Regions from separate parts of the Vibrio apostichopi genome, predicted to be linked through region 2. Evidence: predicted binding sites of a transcription regulator. Region 2 holds the regulator's gene; each other region holds the start of a gene.
What was found. Region 2 encodes PurR, which represses purine synthesis genes. Its sites were predicted from a motif close to TNANGNAAACGTTTNCNTNA; they were not measured.
Positions count from the first base shown of each region.

Region 1: the regulator PurR is predicted to act here: its motif matches at 2,389-2,408, upstream of folD (bifunctional methylenetetrahydrofolate dehydrogenase/methenyltetrahydrofolate cyclohydrolase FolD).
Region 3: the regulator PurR is predicted to act here: its motif matches at 1,773-1,792, upstream of purE (5-(carboxyamino)imidazole ribonucleotide mutase).
Region 4: the regulator PurR is predicted to act here: its motif matches at 2,978-2,997, upstream of glpX (class II fructose-bisphosphatase).

Region 1 is NZ_AP028067.1:2,777,813-2,782,577, forward strand. Features, by position in the region: gene aroC (chorismate synthase) at 106-1,191, opposite strand; gene QUF19_RS12340 (GNAT family N-acetyltransferase) at 1,582-2,085, shown strand; tRNA gene QUF19_RS12345 (tRNA-Arg) at 2,199-2,275, opposite strand; gene folD (bifunctional methylenetetrahydrofolate dehydrogenase/methenyltetrahydrofolate cyclohydrolase FolD) at 2,487-3,344, shown strand; gene QUF19_RS12355 (cation:proton antiporter) at 3,515-4,765, opposite strand, start outside.
Region 2 is NZ_AP028067.1:2,491,982-2,496,746, reverse strand. Features, by position in the region: partial or broken gene QUF19_RS11090 (IS3 family transposase) at 1-437, opposite strand, end outside; gene QUF19_RS11085 (TfoX/Sxy family DNA transformation protein) at 553-1,143, opposite strand; cyclic di-GMP riboswitch class I at 1,271-1,356, opposite strand; gene purR (HTH-type transcriptional repressor PurR) at 1,527-2,531, opposite strand; gene torD (molecular chaperone TorD) at 2,849-3,496, opposite strand; gene torR (two-component system response regulator TorR) at 3,785-4,498, shown strand; gene elyC (envelope biogenesis factor ElyC) at 4,694-4,765, opposite strand, start outside.
Region 3 is NZ_AP028067.1:3,741,524-3,746,288, forward strand. Features, by position in the region: gene aroE (shikimate dehydrogenase) at 1-95, opposite strand, end outside; gene hemF (oxygen-dependent coproporphyrinogen oxidase) at 173-1,090, opposite strand; gene tsaC (L-threonylcarbamoyladenylate synthase type 1 TsaC) at 1,110-1,667, opposite strand; gene purE (5-(carboxyamino)imidazole ribonucleotide mutase) at 1,863-2,348, shown strand; gene QUF19_RS16850 (5-(carboxyamino)imidazole ribonucleotide synthase) at 2,354-3,484, shown strand; gene QUF19_RS16855 (DNA topoisomerase family protein) at 3,574-4,143, opposite strand; gene QUF19_RS16860 (DUF494 family protein) at 4,156-4,632, opposite strand; gene dprA (DNA-processing protein DprA) at 4,636-4,765, opposite strand, start outside.
Region 4 is NZ_AP028067.1:3,511,037-3,515,801, reverse strand. Features, by position in the region: gene QUF19_RS15810 (5-carboxymethyl-2-hydroxymuconate Delta-isomerase) at 1-77, shown strand, start outside; gene QUF19_RS15805 (DUF805 domain-containing protein) at 164-586, shown strand; gene QUF19_RS15800 (DUF3135 domain-containing protein) at 678-1,025, opposite strand; gene QUF19_RS15795 (helix-turn-helix transcriptional regulator) at 1,128-1,748, opposite strand; gene glpX (class II fructose-bisphosphatase) at 1,911-2,918, opposite strand; gene zapB (cell division protein ZapB) at 3,243-3,485, shown strand; gene rraA (ribonuclease E activity regulator RraA) at 3,635-4,153, opposite strand; gene QUF19_RS15775 (1,4-dihydroxy-2-naphthoate polyprenyltransferase) at 4,227-4,765, opposite strand, start outside.

The DNA of each region.
Region 1 (4,765 bases), 290 kb from region 2:
TTCTCAATGACGCAGAATATAAAAAGGGTTGCTTCATTACGAAGCAACCCTTTTTTGTTTCTATCAAATCAGTTTCAATTCTGTTCTGAATAAAACGAAGCAGAACTAGATTTTTGGCGTTTCTGTTGTCACACCAAAGTTTTGACCACGATGACGTAGCAAGTGATCAAGCAAAACAATCGCTAGCATCGCTTCTGCGATAGGCACTGCGCGAATACCAACACATGGATCGTGACGACCTTTCGTGATTAGCTGCGTTGCTTCACCATCTTTAGTGATGGTGTCACCAGGAACAGTAATGCTTGATGTTGGTTTAAGCGCAATGCTTGCCACAATATCTTGGCCAGTAGAGATACCACCTAAGATACCACCAGCGTGGTTACTGCTGAAACCTTCTGGAGTTAATGGATCACGGTGTTCACTACCGCGCTGATTAACGACATCGAAGCCATCACCAATCTCAACACCTTTCACCGCATTGATGCTCATTAGAGCGTGCGCGATGTCTGCATCTAGACGATCAAAGATTGGCTCACCAAGGCCCACAGGCACTTTAGTCGCAACCACTTGAATCTTCGCACCGATCGAGTTGCCTTCTTTTAGCAAGTCACGAATCAGTTGGTCAAATTCCGGTACTTTGTCGGCATCAGGACAGAAGAAAGCGTTGTTTTCAATCTCGTTCCAATCCACTTTATCAATTGAGATATCACCCATTTGAGAAAGGTATGCTTGGATTTCAACACCAAATTCTTGTTTCAGGTATTTCTTCGCAATCGCACCTGCCGCAACACGCATTGCAGTTTCACGAGCAGAAGAGCGACCGCCACCTCGGTAATCACGCACACCGTACTTTTGATGGTAGGTATAATCAGCGTGGCCAGGGCGGAACTTGTCTTTAATTTCGGAATAGTCTTTAGAGCGTTGGTCTGTGTTTTCAATCAATAGACCAATAGAAGTACCCGTAGTTTGGCCTTCAAATACACCGGATAGAATCTTTACTTCATCCGCTTCACGGCGAGCCGTTGTATAACGAGAAGTACCAGGGCGACGACGATCCAAATCTCTTTGAAGGTCTGCTTCGGTAATTTCTAATCCTGGTGGGCACCCATCTACGATACATCCTAGTGCGATACCGTGACTTTCTCCGAACGTAGTCACGCGGAAATGTTGTCCGATACTGTTTCCTGCCATTACTTCCTCTAAATCAGCCATCAATCAGAAGGTTTGATTCCTAAACCAACCAGCTAATAGCTTTACTTGTCTATTCTTCATGAATTCATAGTGGCTTTATTACCAAATGATGTAAACCCCAAAAAACGAACAATTTTAACTTTCTATTACATGAGCCGAATGAAATGAATAACGAAGGAAATGAGTCGCGCATAAAGAGCCGTGTTTTTAGTATGCTCGAAAGGCAAAAAATCAATACCTTTGCCCTTTCCGGTTTATCGCCTTTAAACCAAGTCAGTTATTAAACCAAGTCAGTCATTTTTCCCTCGTAACAAGGCCAGTTAACAAAGGTTAATGAACTCGGTTTAAATACTCTCTATGTTGTAGCCCACAATAATAAGGAGAAGAATAATGATTGAGTGGAGAGTTAAAAAATTTGCGGATCTGTCTGTTCAAGAGCTCTATGATTTCTTGCAACAAAGAGTCGACATTTTTATCGTCGATATGAATACGCCATACAGCGATTTGGATAGCAAAGATAACCACCCAGAGACTTATCACGTCATGGGCTATGAGAACGAACGCCTTGTCGCTTATAGCCGAATTATGGCTCAGAAGCTGGGATACCCAATTGATGTTCTTCCTCTGCTGGATTCTGATGCGAATGATGTGTGTATCGGACGAGTGATCGTAGCAAAGGATTATCGAGGTAAACAGATTGGTAACCAGCTGATGCAAGTGAGCTTTGATGCAACCCGCGAGGTGTACCCTGACTGTTCAATTTTTATTTCGGCACAAGCACATCTCAAAGACTACTATGGTAAATTCGGCTTCGACGTTGTTACCGAAAGTTACTTGGAAGACAGGTGCAGTATGTTAGGTCTTAGATATACCCCACAGCTTGTTGCAGTTTAGCAAAAGCCGAAAGACGGAGACATCTAAATGCAAAACATGGTATTGATCGATTAAGTCGTTCTGAAATGCAAAAAACCCGACAACTCAGAGAGTTATCGGGTTTCTTTAAATAGTGGTACGCCCTGAAGGATTCGAACCTTCGACCACCTCCTTAGAAGGGAGGTGCTCTATCCAGCTGAGCTAAGGGCGCGCTACAGGAAAGGATTATACGAATTCGAATCAGTAAAGCAACGGCTTTGTGTAACATTCTGATCCAAGTGAGTAAAAAAAGGGCAATGAGATTATAAGTGTTGGAAAATAGACCAAAGCAAACGTTTGCTTGATGGTAATCAAAAAGATTTTCTGGAATAATGCGCCCAAAACATCAGCCACTAACTTGAATATCAATACTAAGGAAATTCATGACTGCTCAAAATATTGATGGAAAGCTAATTTCTCAAACCGTTCGCTCTGAAGTTGCGGCACGTGTAAAGGCTCGTACAGAAGCTGGATTGCGCGCTCCGGGCCTAGCGGTAGTTTTAGTGGGTGAAGACCCTGCCTCTCAGGTTTACGTTGGAAGTAAGCGTAAAGCGTGTCAAGAAGTAGGCTTCGTTTCAAAGTCTTTTGATTTACCAGCGACGGCGACAGAAAATGATCTGCTAACGCTCGTCGACCAATTAAATGAAGACCCTGAGATTGATGGCATCCTAGTTCAACTGCCTTTGCCTGCTGGTATTGATACCACTCACGTTCTTGAGCGCATCACGCCAGAGAAAGACGTTGATGGCTTCCACCCTTACAACGTAGGCCGTTTGGCTCAACGTATGCCTAAGCTACGCTCTTGTACGCCTAAAGGTATCATCACGCTGCTTGACCGTTACAACATCGATTTACGCGGCAAGCACGCGGTTGTTGTTGGCGCATCAAACATCGTAGGCCGCCCAATGACTCTAGAGCTTCTTCTAGCAGGTTGCACGACAACAACATGCCACCGCTTCACCAAAGACCTTGAAGGTCATGTACGTCAAGCAGATGTTGTTGTGGTAGCCGTTGGTAAGCCTAACTTCATTCCTGGTGCTTGGATTAAGAAAGGCGCAGTTGTGGTCGATGTAGGTATCAACCGTTTGGAATCTGGCAAGCTCGTTGGTGATGTTGAATATGATGTCGCGAAAGAGAGCGCAAGCTTCATCACACCCGTTCCGGGTGGTGTTGGTCCAATGACAGTAGCGAGCCTAATCGAGAACACAATGATTGCTTGTGAGCAGTTTCACTCGAAGTAATTTGCGAACGACAGTCTCGGTAACAATACCGTTGGCATGAATTGCCTCGCCCTAGAGTAAAATAAGCTAGAGCAAAATTAGAAAGCCGCAGCGTGAAAACGTTGCGGCTTTTTTGATACTGAGCCATTCATTTTTGATACACAGCGACTCGATTTTATACAGAGCACTCTCTACTTATCTGGAGTGTCAACTCTTTCATTTTGATCCGAAGGTGGCAATAAACTGATGATCGCACACTCCGTTGATATGAGTTTTTCCAAATCAGAACCTTGTGTCACTAAACGGAAGTCACCCCCAGTAATCACACCCAATGGAATCGCTTTAGGATATAGCGCGTTAAACTCATTAAGGTCAAATGCTTCGGTCAAACCCGTGCTCTTAATTTGGCTACCTTGAGCCATCAAGGAGTTAAGCTTGGAATAGGTAATTCCTTCCGAAAACAGACTTCTGTTGCCATCTCGGCTCACTGAGTGCCTTTCGTGTTTAGTCTCTGTCGATTCAAGCTCAAACACCTTATTTTCACCGAACTCATCTTGATAATGCATGCTGACTAATGGGTTGGTTTGACGATAAGGCGAGACGATCATCGCGAGCCCTATCCCATCCAATTCCAAATTGTTTTCCGCATGGCTTGAGGCTGGGTTACCAAAATAGACATTCAAGTTATCCATACGCGCCAAACGAATGCTTTCCCAGTTGGTATCAGCAAGCACACTGTTGATGTTGTGTGTCGCCAGCACCTTGGCAAACTGTCTTGCAAAATGAGTCGCGCCAAAGAAGATAACCCCTTGCGCTTTCTCTTGCGTCACACCCAACCTTCTTGCCCACCAACTTGCGGTAAGGCTCTGAATAACAACCGTACCGATGATGACCAAGAACACCATTGGCACCAGTAAATCTGCCCCTTCAATCAATTGCTTCTCTTGAAGTTTGATAGCAAACAGAGAAGAAACCGCAGCCGCGACGATCCCGCGAGGCGCCATCCAGCTTAAAAACCATTTATCTGCCGAGGTAAGATCCGTGCCGATCCCACTGATCCACACACTCAGCGGGCGAGCCACCAGCATAACGACCGCTAATAAGCCAATACCGCCCCAACCTATCGAGAGGAAAGTTCCTGAATCGAGTCGACTCGCCAGTAAGATAAACAAGGCAGAAATGAGTAACACGGTTAAGGTCTCTTTGAACTCAATAATATCTTCAAGATCCAAGCCTTTCACGTTGGCAAGCCAAATCCCCATGATGGTCACGGTTAATAAGCCAGATTCTTCACTTAAGTCATTAGAAAAAGAGAACGCCGCCAGCATTAGCGTCAGGACTGCCACGTTCCGCAAATAGTGCGGAACCCAATGCCCTTGCAGCATTTTGGCAATCAAATAGCCACCGATGATCCCCAAGCCTAAACCGATGGCCAGAGTCAG
Region 2 (4,765 bases):
TGTAATACCGATGAAGTGACAAGCTTTAGTGACGGTCAACTTTCTGACCGTTTTTTCCTTAATAACTCGGCCTTGCGCTTCTTTGAGATTCGGACACCGAAATCTCGATCCATGACTTTTACAACCGCTTCAAAGAACTCAGCTTTGAGCTGAGTCTCTTCTAATTGCTGCTCGAGTTCTTTGATTCGTTGCTCTGGGGTTTGAGTTGAGGAAGAGTTTGACATAGTCGCTCCTAACGCTCTCGATTGTTCTGTTCCTTTAGACCAATCTAGTTGACCATGTTTGCGAAGCCAAACTAAAACGGTAGAGCGACCTTGGATCCCATAACGTTCTTGAGCTTGCTTATAAGTCATTTCGCCTTTTTCAACTTGGCTTACGACTGCCAATTTAAAGGCAAGAGAATAATCTCGTTGAGTACGTCTACTTGTTGTTTTCATGACACTCTCCAATTTCATGTTGGAAATGTGTCAACCATATTTAGGACGGTACAACTTTTATAAAAAAAGCCGCAAGAATGCGGCTTAGTTATGTAGATAGTTTGAACTGACAATATTAATTGACGCGACTGATAAGCTCTTCACGACGTTGCTGCGGTATTACAGACCAATGAGTACCATTGATCGCACCTTCAAGCGCCCAAAGCAGCTCAATGCTGACTGAGGAAGCATGCGATTCCTTGATGGCGTTAAATGCGTTTACAGAGCCAGATTCATATAAACATTCTACGGAATCGATCCCCGCCTTTTTCAACATACGCTCGGTAGCCAGTCGAAGGTTAGGGAGGTCCTTTAGTCGAGTTGGCTTAGCAGAAGACTGCTCAGCTTTCTCTTCTTTAGCAAAACCCAGAGACGTCGTAGCAAGTTGCAAGATTTTTTCTTGGTCTTGCCACAAACCTTCCGGCAATGCGAAATACTTAGTGACGACAGGGAAACCACGTTTTTTGTAGACGTATGGTTGAAACCCTTGTTGCTCGAATTGCTTTGTTGTGTCTTTGTCCGCTCTTATGTGCAGCTGGTCATTTACAACCAGAGCAAACATAGTGTCATCAGCAAAAAGCCCGAATCCACCAAACATTGAGCGTGATTTTATTTTTCCTAGGGGCTCAAATAATTTCATTGAGTCCTTTAGTATCGGTTTATCCATGTTATTTATCTCGGTGTATTTGAACTACGCCACCAAATAAGCAGGTCCGAGAGATTAGCAAAATGTTGCAATTAAATTGTCAATAAGCCGTAAATTACTAAATTGTTAGTAACTACTGCATTTTGCCATCGGTAACCCCGCTACCATACCAACGAGTGGTTTAGGCCGGAAGCTTTGCGTCTCACTCTTTCGAGTGGTTTGCCCTGTGCGTGACTGACTTAATAGAATAAAGTTTTTGTTGAATGAGGCTCACACCTGATATTTCAAAATGTGATGTTGCTTCAATTAATGATCTTGGTGTTATGCAACTGGGTTTATTTTGGCTGCTTATAAAAAAAGCGCACCCAAAGGTGCGCTTAATGAAATTAAACTCGATTTATCAATTAATTTAACGTTTTAACTGTGCTTCGTTCAACAATTTCAGGATGCATTTCGAAGACACGTTTTTCATGATCTTTATCTTTAATGCGTTCCAATAAAATTTCGAATGCATTTTTACCAACACGACGTTTAGGTTGGTGAACCGTCGTCAATGGTGGAGAGAAGTATTCTGCAAGTTCAATGTTGTCGTAACCGATAACCGAAATATCTTCAGGAATACGAATGCCTTGCTGTTGCAGGCGACTCATTAGGCCAAGTGCCATTGTGTCGTTAAAACAGAACACAGCGGTAGGGCGATCTTCCATCTGAGCAATTTTATCAGCCGCAAGTACAGCGGTATCACACTCAAAGTTACCTTCAATGATGAGCTTTTCGTCGGTTGTGACCTTCGCTTCATTGAGTGCGCGTTTGTAACCCGCGATGCGTTCTACACATGCTGCTTTGTCTAAGTGGCCACTTAAACAAGCAATCTTTGTGTGACCACGTTCTAGCAGGTACTTAGTTGCTAGGTAGCCGCCTTCTTCAGAGTTATCGATGATTTTATCAGCCTGAGAGGTTTCAGGCCCCCAATCCATGACAACTTTTGGGATATCTGCATGGCGATCTAACATGCCACGAAGTTCTTCTGTTAAGTCAGAACACATAACCAAGATGCCATCTACACGTTTTTCTGCAAGCATTCGAATGTAGTCACGTTGCTTCTCATAGATACCACCCGTGTTACACAGAATCAAAGTGTAACCTTGACGGTAGCAGTAGCTTTCAACACCATCGATCACTTCAGAGAAGAAGAGGTTTGTTGATTGAGTCACTAGCATGCCGATAGTGCGTGTTGAATTGCATTTCAAGCTACGAGCAACAGCACTTGGCGCGTAGTTTAATTCGTCAACGGCTTTGTTTACTTTCTCTTGAGTCGCTTCTGCAACAAAACGCGTTTTGTTGATTACGTGAGAAACGGTGGTAGTTGATACGCCTGCTAAGCGAGCGACATCTTTTATCGTGGCCATGGTTTTATCCTATTAGAAGCTACTTTCCCAAAGTACGGAATAAAGTAGCCGTTAAGCTACCTAACTAAGAGCTTAAATTTGTAGGGCTCTTTGGGGTATTAAAGTGCTAAAAAACAAAAAACCGCTATTGAGCGGCTTGTCTTAACACCGAAATGCTCTGAACTTAAATAAGCATAGCATTTCGTGAATGTTTCATATTTTATCGTTTGCGGTCACAATTTTAGACTGACTAGAAATTACTCGCAATAAAATTCACCCAGAAATCTGGGTGAATTGTCACATTTTATTGAATTTGTTTACTTAATCATCAGCGAATCTTATTCACCCGCTAAATACTGAGTGTCCAGATTACAGAAGGCAACGAGAAGAGAGGCAACCGATGCATAGAAACCGAATGAATCGATCTCACGACATCTAGCGTTGAACTTTGGTACCCAAGTAAGAAGTTGTTGTTCAATAAACTGTTGTTGAACAGCGAACGATTTTTCTAATTCTTCTTCAAGCTCAGTTTCATTTGAACGGATGATGAGATTACCAAGGAAATCAAGTTCGATAGCAATGTGGTCGGCTGGTTCTTTTAGATCTTGGTTTACCACCAAGTTGTGCTTAGCCATGATGTCTTCCATGTCTTTGGCTGGCTTGTCGTTTAACAGACCCGTTTCGCCGATATACATTGAAGCGTAAGGTAGAGCACCATGTTTATCTGTCTTTAAGAATAGATCGCAGAAGTCAGCAGACAGTTCTAGTTGGGCATCTTCACGTGTTTGTAGACGGTTCAATGCGTCTACCAGTTTATCAATCGCAGGCTTAAGTGTTTCGTTTTCGCCTAAACCAGTCAGAAAAGAACGAATCTCAACAGAGTGGTAGTGATCGAGTTCTTCTTGTGTGAGCTCTTTAGCGAACAAGCTTGATAGCCACCAGTATATTTCAGCTCTTTGTTCGTTGAATGCTTTCGTATCTTTCATTTCATAGATCCTGATTTAGTCTTGTGATGTTTATATACCCAAGCATCGTGAAGTCATTTGGGCATAAGCACACCAAGGCTCAATAACAAGGTTATTTGCTAAACGCAAAGTGACTCGTTAGTCGTAATGCCTATATTGAATTGCGATGGACGATAAATAGCAAGGTTTTAGATTGTCTTGTATCAAAAAAGATTCATGTTTCTCGCTTTTATCTGCTGTACCACTAGAATTGTTACTAGTTATGAATAGAATGGTTACTGAAACTATTAAATAAGAAAAGTGGTGTAGATGAGCTATCACGTATTAGTCGTAGAAGATGATGTGGTAACCCGCAGTAAGCTGGTTGGATATTTCCAGAACGAAGGTTACACAGTGAGTGAAGCGGAAAGCGGCGCTCAAATGAGAAACGTGTTGGAAGAAAACAACGTTGACCTCATTATGCTAGACATCAACTTACCAGGCGAAGATGGATTGATGCTAACTCGCGAATTACGCAGTCAATCGGACATTGGGATTATTTTAGTTACTGGACGCACGGATAGCATCGACAAAATTGTAGGCCTAGAAATGGGCGCAGACGATTATGTTACTAAACCCTTCGAACTTCGCGAGTTATTAGTTCGAGTTAAAAACTTACTTTGGCGTATTGCTGCTGCTCGTAAAACAGCGGTTGGTGCGACAGTTGAAGCAGAAGACGAATCTGTGGTTCGTTTTGGTGAGTGGACGTTTGATATCCCTCGTCGTGCTTTAAGTAAAAACGGTGAGCCAGTTAAGCTGACTAAAGCAGAATATGAGCTGCTCGTTGCGCTTTCTTCTTACCCTAACCAAGTGTTAAGTCGTGAACGTATTTTGAACATGATCAGCCACCGAGTGGATGCTCCAAATGACCGAACCATCGACGTGTTAATCCGTCGCATGCGTGCGAAGATGGAGTTTGACCCTAAGAACCCACAAATCTTTGTGACGGTTCACGGTGAAGGTTACATGTTTGCTGGAGACTGATTCCCTTTAGGAGTTCTAGTCAGCAACAAAATTTGAACGTAAAAAAGCCGAGACATCATTGATGTCTCGGCTTTTTATTTGCGTTTCATTTTATAGCTTATAGCTTATAGCTTTCTTGACGATTCATGAGTAACTCGAAAGCCGTTACGTGAAAGCAGTGACACTAAAGCAGCTATTTGAAATCAATAACTCTCATTAAGACTGCGCTGCAGAAGCTACACCATCGTCTTCTTCTAAAATAGAAGGTTCAGGGATAACGACAGGTTC
Region 3 (4,765 bases), 1.2 Mb from region 2:
CTGGTTTGGCGAGCAAATAATGTATGAATGAATGGCGATTTGCTTTGCCCAATAGGATTACCGAAAACGGCATAACGATCTACTTGCTGTGTCATATCCTTACCTAACAGAAATAATAAAAAGGGTCATCTATGTAGATGACCCTATCACTATCCCTATAAGGAAGGAAGAACTACCAAACTCGAGGTTTGAGGTAGTCACTATAAAGCAGAGCTTCTGGTGAGCCCGCTTGCGGTTCATAGCGATATTCCCAACGAGCCAACGGCGGCATCGACATCAATATAGACTCTGTGCGCCCACCGCTTTGCAGACCAAATAAGGTACCACGGTCGTAAACTAGGTTGAATTCAACATAGCGGCCACGACGATAAAGTTGGAAGTCACGCTCGCGCTCACCGTAAGACGTATCTTTTCGTCGTTCTACAATTGGTAGATAGGCGGCTGCAAAGCCTTCACCGACAGCCTGCATATAAGCAAAGCTCTTATAGAAACCCCACTCATTCAGATCATCAAAGAACAGACCACCAACACCACGTGTTTCGTCTCGGTGAGGCAAATAGAAGTACTTGTCACACCATTCCTTGTGTTCTTGATAAACGTCATCACCAAATGGTGCACACAGGTCTTTAGCGGTTTGATGCCAAGATTGGCAATCTTCATCGAAAGGATAGAATGGAGTTAAATCAAAACCACCACCGAACCACCAGATAGGGTCTTCCCCTTCCTTTTCAGCAATAAAGAAGCGTACGTTGGCGTGTGAGGTTGGGATATAAGGGTTTTTAGGGTGGATAACTAACGACACACCCATCGCTTCAAACTTTCGTCCGGCTAACTCAGGACGGTGAGCGGTTGCAGAGGCAGGCATCGCTTTACCAGCGACGTGAGAGAAGTTAACTCCACCCTGTTCAAATAAAGCACCATTGGTCATCACGCGAGTACGACCACCGCCACCTAGACGATCGCCAGGTTCTCGCTCCCATGCATCTTCTTCAAACAACGCTACACCATCAGCCTGCTCAAGCTGCTGGCAAATCGAATCTTGTAGGCTCAGTAAAAACTGCTTTACTGCTTCTTTATCAATTGCTGACATCTTACTTCCTTTGCAGGGTTTAACCCTGTCTTAATATTTTCGACGTTTTTGCATCTCTAATTTCGCTTGGCTTCTCACGGCCACCCGTTTGACCTTCTAGAATCGCGACTAAGTGTTGACCCAGTTGCTGTTGAACTTCTTCAGTCGTCATACAAGGCGGCTCGCCAGTCAGGTTGGCACTGGTAGAGGTTAACGGCTTGCCGAACTCATTACACATTCTTTGAACCAAAGGGTGATCCGTCACTCGTACCGCGATGGAATCAAACTGGCCGCTGACCCAATCAGTTACTTTGCTACTGGTTGGCATGATCCAAGTGACCGGACCCGGCCATGTTGCTTTCACTGTCGCTAACTGTGCTTCAGTCAGTTGGCTTTCGTCAATATAAGGCAACAATTGCTCGTAACTTGCTGCTATTAAGATCAACCCTTTCTCCATCGGTCGCTGTTTTAAGTCGAGCAATTTCTTAATGGCTTGTGGATTATCGGGATCACAACCGACCCCAAAAACGCCTTCAGTCGGGTAAGCAATGACTTCACCTTGCTGTAATGCCTGCAATGTATGTTGAAAGTTATCCACGGGTTGCCTCATTAATTCTGTTATCGAATTCGCTAAGTGTACAAATTATCATTCACTGTGACTAAAGCTATTTGTTTATAAAATGTATCAATTAACAACTTAGACTGACGCAAACGTTTTCCTTAAGCAATTTTACCCGTATAATGCGCGCAAAATATCTAATCACTAATTAAATCGTACCTGAAGGAGTTTGAGATGACTGTCGGTATTATCATGGGTTCTAAATCTGATTGGCCAACAATGAAGCTAGCTGCAGAAATGTTGGATCAGTTTGGCGTGGCGTACGAAACAAAAGTGGTTTCTGCTCACCGTACACCTCAGTTGCTAGCAGACTACGCAACCAGTGCGAAAGAGCGCGGTATTAAAGTGATTATTGCTGGTGCTGGCGGTGCAGCTCACCTCCCGGGCATGGCGGCTGCTTTCACAAGCGTCCCAGTTCTTGGTGTTCCTGTTCAGTCTAAAGCACTGAAAGGCATGGACTCGCTACTTTCTATCGTACAGATGCCAAAAGGTATCGCGGTAGGTACTCTTGCTATAGGTGAAGCTGGCGCTGCTAACGCTGGTATCCTAGCCGCTCAAATCATTGGTACACACAATGAAGAAGTAATGGCGAAAGTAGAAGCGTTCCGCTCTGAGCAAACAGAAACGGTTCTTGCTAATCCAAACCCTGCAGAGGACTAATTCCCATGCATGTTCTTGTGTTAGGCGCGGGCCAACTTGCTCGCATGATGTCCCTAGCTGGGGCACCGCTGAATATTGAAATTTCTGCTTTTGATGTTGGCAGCAAAAATATTGTTCACCCATTAACGCAAGCAATTCTAGGCAACGGCTTAGACAATGCGATTGAGCGTGCGGACGTCATTACTGCAGAGTTCGAACACATCCCTTACGATGTACTTGAAGTGTGTGAGCGCAGCGGTAAGTTCTTACCGACAACAGAAGCAATCAAAGCTGGCGGTGACCGTCGTCTTGAAAAAGCCCTGTTAGACGAAGCGAACGTGAAGAATGCTAAGTACTACGTGATTAACTCTCGCGAAGACTTTGACGCTGCAATTGCTCACGTTGGCTTACCAATGGTGTTGAAGAGCACACTTGGCGGCTACGATGGCAAAGGTCAATGGCGCTTAAAGACATTAGACAATGTTGACGCGACTTGGGCAGAAATGGCTGAGTGCATTGCCGCGACCGACAACCAAGCGATTGTGGCTGAAGAGTTCGTTCCGTTTGACCGTGAAGTATCACTGGTTGGTGCTCGTGGCGCCAATGGTGAGATTCAGGTGTACCCACTGGCTGAAAATGTTCACACCGACGGCGTGTTGAGCTTATCGACAGCGATTGATGACATTGAACTGCAAGAGCAAGCGAAAGCCATGTTCACTGCCATTGCTGAACGTTTAGATTACGTTGGCGTGCTAGCACTTGAGTTCTTTGACGTTCAAGGTTCACTGCTTGTTAATGAGATTGCACCACGTGTTCATAACTCGGGCCACTGGACGCAGCAAGGCGCAGAGACTTGTCAGTTTGAAAACCACCTGCGTGCAGTGTGTGGTATGCCACTAGGTAGCACTAAACTGATTCGTCCAACCGCAATGATCAACATTCTTGGTGAAGATACTCTTCCTGAAGCAATTCTTGCTCAAGGTGGTTGTCATGTTCATTGGTATGGTAAAGAGAAGCGTGCAGATCGTAAGATGGGCCACATTAACGTGAGCGCTGATTACAACGCAGAACTGCAAAGAACATTATGTTCACTAGCAGATATTCTCGATAAAAAAGCCTACCCTGCTGTCCATGAGTTTGCTGAGCAGATGAAGTAAGCCCTACATTGGCTTATTGATATAAAAGGTTCATTGGATACAAAAACGGCGCTCAGTGAGCGCTGTTTTTTTGTAGCTATAATATCGAGTTATTGAGATTGAATGTGATGACACTTGCGATCAGCACATTGTTTCTTGGTACCACTGGCTGTTTTCTTCTCAAGTAACAACGGGAACTGGCACTCTTCACAACGACCTATAACTGGTGGTTGGTTAACTGCGAACTTACACTTAGGGTAGTTATCACACGCATAGAAGGTTTTGCCATAGCGAGATTTACGCTCAACCAAATGACCTCTGCCACACTCCGGGCAAGCAACCAGTGGCTGCTCTTCAGGTTGTTCTTTTGGTTGGTCCAAAGATTCGATGTGATTACACTCTGGATAGCTGCTACAGCCAATAAACATCCCAAAGCGACCTTGTCTTAGTACCAATTCATTTTGGCATTTAGGACACGGTACACCCAACTCTTTCACCACGTGACCATCGTTTTGATGCAAAGGCTTGATGTAATCACAGCTCGGATACTGCTTACAGCCTAAAAATGGGCCGTGCTTACCATGGCGAAGCTGAAGCTCTCCACCACACTGTGGACATGGTTCATGCTCTAATGCATGTTCATGTGCTGAAAAAAGCTGATTATCAATCTTACTACTCATGACAAGCCTGTATTAATGCAAGATACCTTGCTCTTTGGTGTACAACAGCTCTTCCATTTGCGTGTAAGCACTTTCATTACCCGGCACATTAAATAGCACCATTAAGATAATCCATTTCAGATCATCCAATTCAAATTCGTTTGTCTCAAGCCCCATCACACGATCAATCACCATTTCACGAATCTCTGTCGTGAGTACGTTGATCTGTTCGAGGAACAGCAAGAAACCTCGACACTCCATATTAATACGTGAAATCTCTCGACTGGTATAAATACGCATCGAAGTATTAGAACACACACTAATCGCCGCTTGGTTCTCGGTATCTTGCAATGCCGCAAGATCTTCTAACCAATGGAGGGCCTTATAAATATCATCTTGGTGAAACCCTGCTCGAAGAAGCTCATCTTCCAGCTCATCTTGATCCACCTGCAATTCAGAATCGCTATGGATGTAGGTTTCAAACAAGTACATCAGTATGTCCATCATCATAGCTTAGCCTCTCCCCTTTCGAATATAGCCACCGGAAACTGCAACAACATGCCCTGAGAGCTCAAGCTCTAAAAGCTGCATCATGACCTCATGCACAGGTATATGGGTTCTCTGTGCCAAAATATCAACGGGT
Region 4 (4,765 bases), 1.0 Mb from region 2:
AGGCAAGCCATATCCGTAGCCTAACGGTCAACATACGAGATATGGATAAAAGTTGCTTTCAGAAAGTGATTAACTAGCTAAAAATAATCAACTAACTAAAAGTGATTAACTGACTATTTGCTGCTAACTTTTTGGTAGCGTATTAATTTTTTGAGTATTTAAGATGTCGATGAAAGATTTACTGCTCTCTTTCAAGGGGAGAATTGGTCGTAAGACTTACTGGATTTGGAATATTTTCTACTACATAGCGATTACGGGTTTTGCTTCTGGTATCTCGGTTTTGTTCCCTGCATATTCTTACATCCTGTTACCGATCTTCCTACTGATGCTGGTTATCCCAGATCTTGCAGTCACGGCTAAGCGCTGGCACGACCGTAACAAGTCGAACCACTGGCTATTGCTGAATGTGCCACTCGTGCTAGGTCGCCTTGCTTCACCAATGGCTGCGACCACGACAGAGTCGGTATCGCCTATTCATATGGCGGCAACGGCTGCAGCATTAGTGTGTGGCTTGTGGATTCTGATTGAATGTGGCTTATTGAAAGGCACAGAAGGTCGTAACGACTACGGCGAAGATCCAGTATAAATATTGGATGATTCATCAGTAAAAAGGGAGCATTGCGCTCCTTTTTTTGTTTTTAAGATAGCTCACTTTTCTGCTTTTAATTCGTATCGCTTTAATACATTTTGGGTTCTGTATTGGGTCTAAAAGGCACAACATTTTCAGGCTGAGATTCTTCAAAGCCGCAACGACCTTGTAGAGCGTCTTGGAACTTACACACTTGGCAGCTTAATTCTTGCATCAAAACGACATTGGTGTGATGCGGGTTTTTACAACGACTAACCACTAAATCGATGTGGCTCTGTTGGGCACGAAGCCTGTCTTGCATGGTTTCTGATGCTGAACAAATCATCTGTTCGCACATCTCATGTTTGAATTGATTGAATGCTTTCGGATCGCTTTTCGCGAGTTGGACAAGTTCGTCAAAGGGGGGCAGTTTTTGATCTGGCTGTGGATGTCCCATCATTCCTTCCTTAGCACTAAGCATGTTTCATATGCTTTAAGCTTAAGAAAGAAATCTGTACAAATTTTGTTCTATTTTTATTTTCTCAATATTGAGACAGTATTAGTGGCTAGGCGTTAGGGTATAAGTACAACGACGTTCGCCAGTAATGATGTGCTCAGTGCGGCTCACATGACATTCGTCTTTGAGTAATTCTTTGAAAACATTGAGTTCTGATTGGCACAGGCTAGGGCAGCGAGTCGCAGCCTTACAGATAGGGCAGTGGTTTTCGATCAAGATGTAGTGATCGCCTTGATCTTGAAGTTCAGCCATATACCCTTCTTCTTCTCGAAGTTGGGTTAGCTTTTCAAGTTTACTCAGTAGGTTGTCGCAGCCAGACAGGGCGGTTTGGTATTGCTTTAACGTGTGTTGTTCACGTTCAGCGGCCACTTTAGCTAGCCCCTCTTTACCAAACAGATTCTCGACAGCATCTATCACTTGAATCGTGAGCTCACCGTGTCGATCTGAAAATTGACCATGACCTTGTTGAGTCAGTGACCAATGACGAGTTGGGCGACCTACTTTTACTTTGACGTCATGAAACGCAAGAATACCGTCATCTTCCAAACTTTGTAGGTGCTGTCTGGCACCCATTGTCGTCATGCCAAATTCTTCTGACAGTTGTTTCGCGGTTACCGCGCCTTGACGCTTAATGGTCTGTAAGATTTTGTCGCTTGTTTTCATACTATCTCTACCTAATGAACCTTACTATTATGAGGCAAGGTGTTTATAAAGCAAACCATTTACTATGGCGTAGGTGAAATGCACGGGTTATTGATGGCCAATAAAACAAAAGGCTGATACTTGGTATCAGCCTTCGCGTGTTCTGTTGAACCTAGTTTAGGTTTACAGGATGTGACCAATCACTTCTGGGTCTTTACGCTCTAGGTAGTGAATCGACTTGATGCGACGAATAGTACGACAGCGGCCACGGATAAGCAGTGTTTCTGTGGTTGCGATATTGCCTGTACGAGTGATGCCTTCTAGCAGGTCACCCTTAGTAATACCCGTTGCAGAGAATACAACGTTGTCGCTACGAGCCATGTCTTCCATCTTCAACACGATACCCGCCGTTACGCCCATTTCAGCACAGCGCTCTAATTCAAGCTCACCGTGTTTGCGGTTCTCTTCTGTATCGCCTTTTACCTCATGACGAGGTAGTAGACGTGCGTGCATGTCGCCGTCGAGTGCGCGAATAACCGCCGCCGAAACGACACCTTCAGGTGCGCCGCCGATGCAGTACATTACGTCGACTTCGCTGTCCGGCATACACGTTAAGATAGAAGCAGCTACATCACCGTCTGGCACTGCGAATACACGAACGCCCATCGCCTGCATGTCGGCAATCACTTGATCATGACGTGGCTTAGCAAGAGTGGTTACGACTAGTGTATCGAGTGTTTTACCTAGTGCTTTCGCAATGTTTTCTAGGTTTTCTGTCAGTGGCAGTTCTAGGTCAATCGCGCCTTTTGCGCCAGGGCCAACAACTAATTTTTCCATGTACATGTCAGGCGCTTTAAGGAAGCTACCTTTCTCACCTGCAGCCAAGACAGCCAATGCATTTGATTGGCCCATTGCTGTCATGCGTGTCCCTTCAATTGGGTCAACGGCGATATCTACAGCATCACCGCCAATACCGACGTTTTCGCCGATGTATAGCATAGGTGCATCATCGATTTCACCTTCGCCAATAACGATCTCACCGCTAATTTCGGTTTTGTTCAGTAGGCTACGCATTACTTCTACAGCAGCGCCATCTGCAGCGTTTTTATCGCCGCGGCCAAGCCACTTGTAACCAGCTAGTGCTGCACCTTCAGTGACACGAGAGAATGACATTGCTAAATCGCGTTTCATGCGGACTCCAAAATTTTCAAAGGGGGAATAGAAATTTCGCGGCGAATTTTACCATATCCCAAAGGAAACGTTTGCCTTTTTGTTTTTTGGGGATTGCTCTCGATCAATTTGCAGGTGAAAACAGGTAATATTCATCAAAATAATCAGTCTGTTGACGTGGTAGTAATAATTCACGTCAATATTCGGTAAAAAGCGCTGTTTTTTTCATCGAATGGCGCAAAATATCGAATATATAGAGTGTTTATCCTTGCTCTGCTGAGTAGAATGGGGAAATAAGTGGAGTAGACCTTCACCATCAAACGGATAACTTAAAGGTAGGCCAGAATGTCTTTTGAAGTACTAGAGCAGCTAGAAGCAAAAATTCAAACAGCAGTAGATACAATTGCACTTCTTCAAATGGAAGTGGAAGAGCTTAAAGAAGAGAAAGAAGCACTAGCAACAGAAGCTGGTGAGCTAAAAGCAAGCCGTCACGACCTAGAGCAAAAAACTCAGCAAATGCAGGAAGAGCACTCTGCATGGCAAGATCGCATCCGTAACCTTCTAGGTAAAATGGATGACGTAGAGTAATCAACTCTTCAGATTTAAAAAAAACGCCCGCTACTGAGTAGCGGGCGTTTTTGTTTGTTGTTCTAATTTTCACAGTGCTAAGTTGCAACGTACTAATTTACAAAGTGTTGGTTTGCGAATGTTAGCTTGGGTGTGATTCGTTCGAATCGTTACTCTGGCTCTTCTTCTTCAACATCCAAATCAAGTTCAACATCCAAAGGCTCAGCAGAAAGAATGATGCCCGTGTTGTCTGCGTAGAGGTAATCTTCCGGCAAGAAAGTTACGCTGCCAAAGTTGACCGGTACGTCTAATTCGCCAACACCTTCTTGGCTCGCACCAACGGGAATAGAGGCCAAAGCCTGAATACCAAGGTTCATGTCTTCGAGCTCATCGACTTCGCGTACGCAGCCGTAAACCACAATACCTTCCCACTCATTGTCTTCGGCAAGCAGGGCTATTTCAGCATCGATCAGCGCTTTTCTCAGTGAGCCGCCACCATCGATCAACAACACCCGCCCCAGACCATCTTGTTCTAATACAGACCGAATTAATGCGTTGTCTTCAAAACATTTTATCGTCGAGATCTGTCCGGCGAATGACGCTCGTCCACCGAAATTACTGAACATTGGCTCCACGACATCAACTTGATCCAAATATATGTCGCACAGTGCTGAAGTGTTGTATTCCATTAGCATACCTTTTGAACAATGAGCTTACTTTGAGTATATCGGTGCTTGATCCCTTTGCAATGATTAGTCTTAATTAACTCAATAGAGTTTGAGCTACGACAACCCCTGCAAACAGTAGATTAGTCACCAGTGAACATTTCACAATAACGGGCATCATTGGTGCAATCTGAGCCGGTTTTTCGGTTTCCCAAACGGCCTTGCCATGCTTGTACACAATAATAATGCTGAGTAAAAACGGCAGGCTAATCCAGACCGGTTTTTCTTGAATCAGTAGGTAGATGGCGAAAGACGCAAGTGCCAAACCGAGTAACGCGAAATGGTACTGCTTAGCTTTACGTTGCCCTAGGCGAACGGCCATGGTGCGCTTGCCACATTCGCTGTCGTTTTCAATATCACGCATGTTGTTGATGTTGAGAACGGCAACTGCCATTAGTCCACAGCCTAGCGCTGGAAGGAATAAGCTTGGCTCAACATGACCTGTATGTAAGAAGTAAGTACCTGAAACCCCTAACAAGCCAAAGAAGATAAACACCGATAAGTCGCCAAGGCCAATGTAACCATAAGGCTTATTACCCACGGTATAGGCAATCGCAGCGACAATCGCTAAAACAC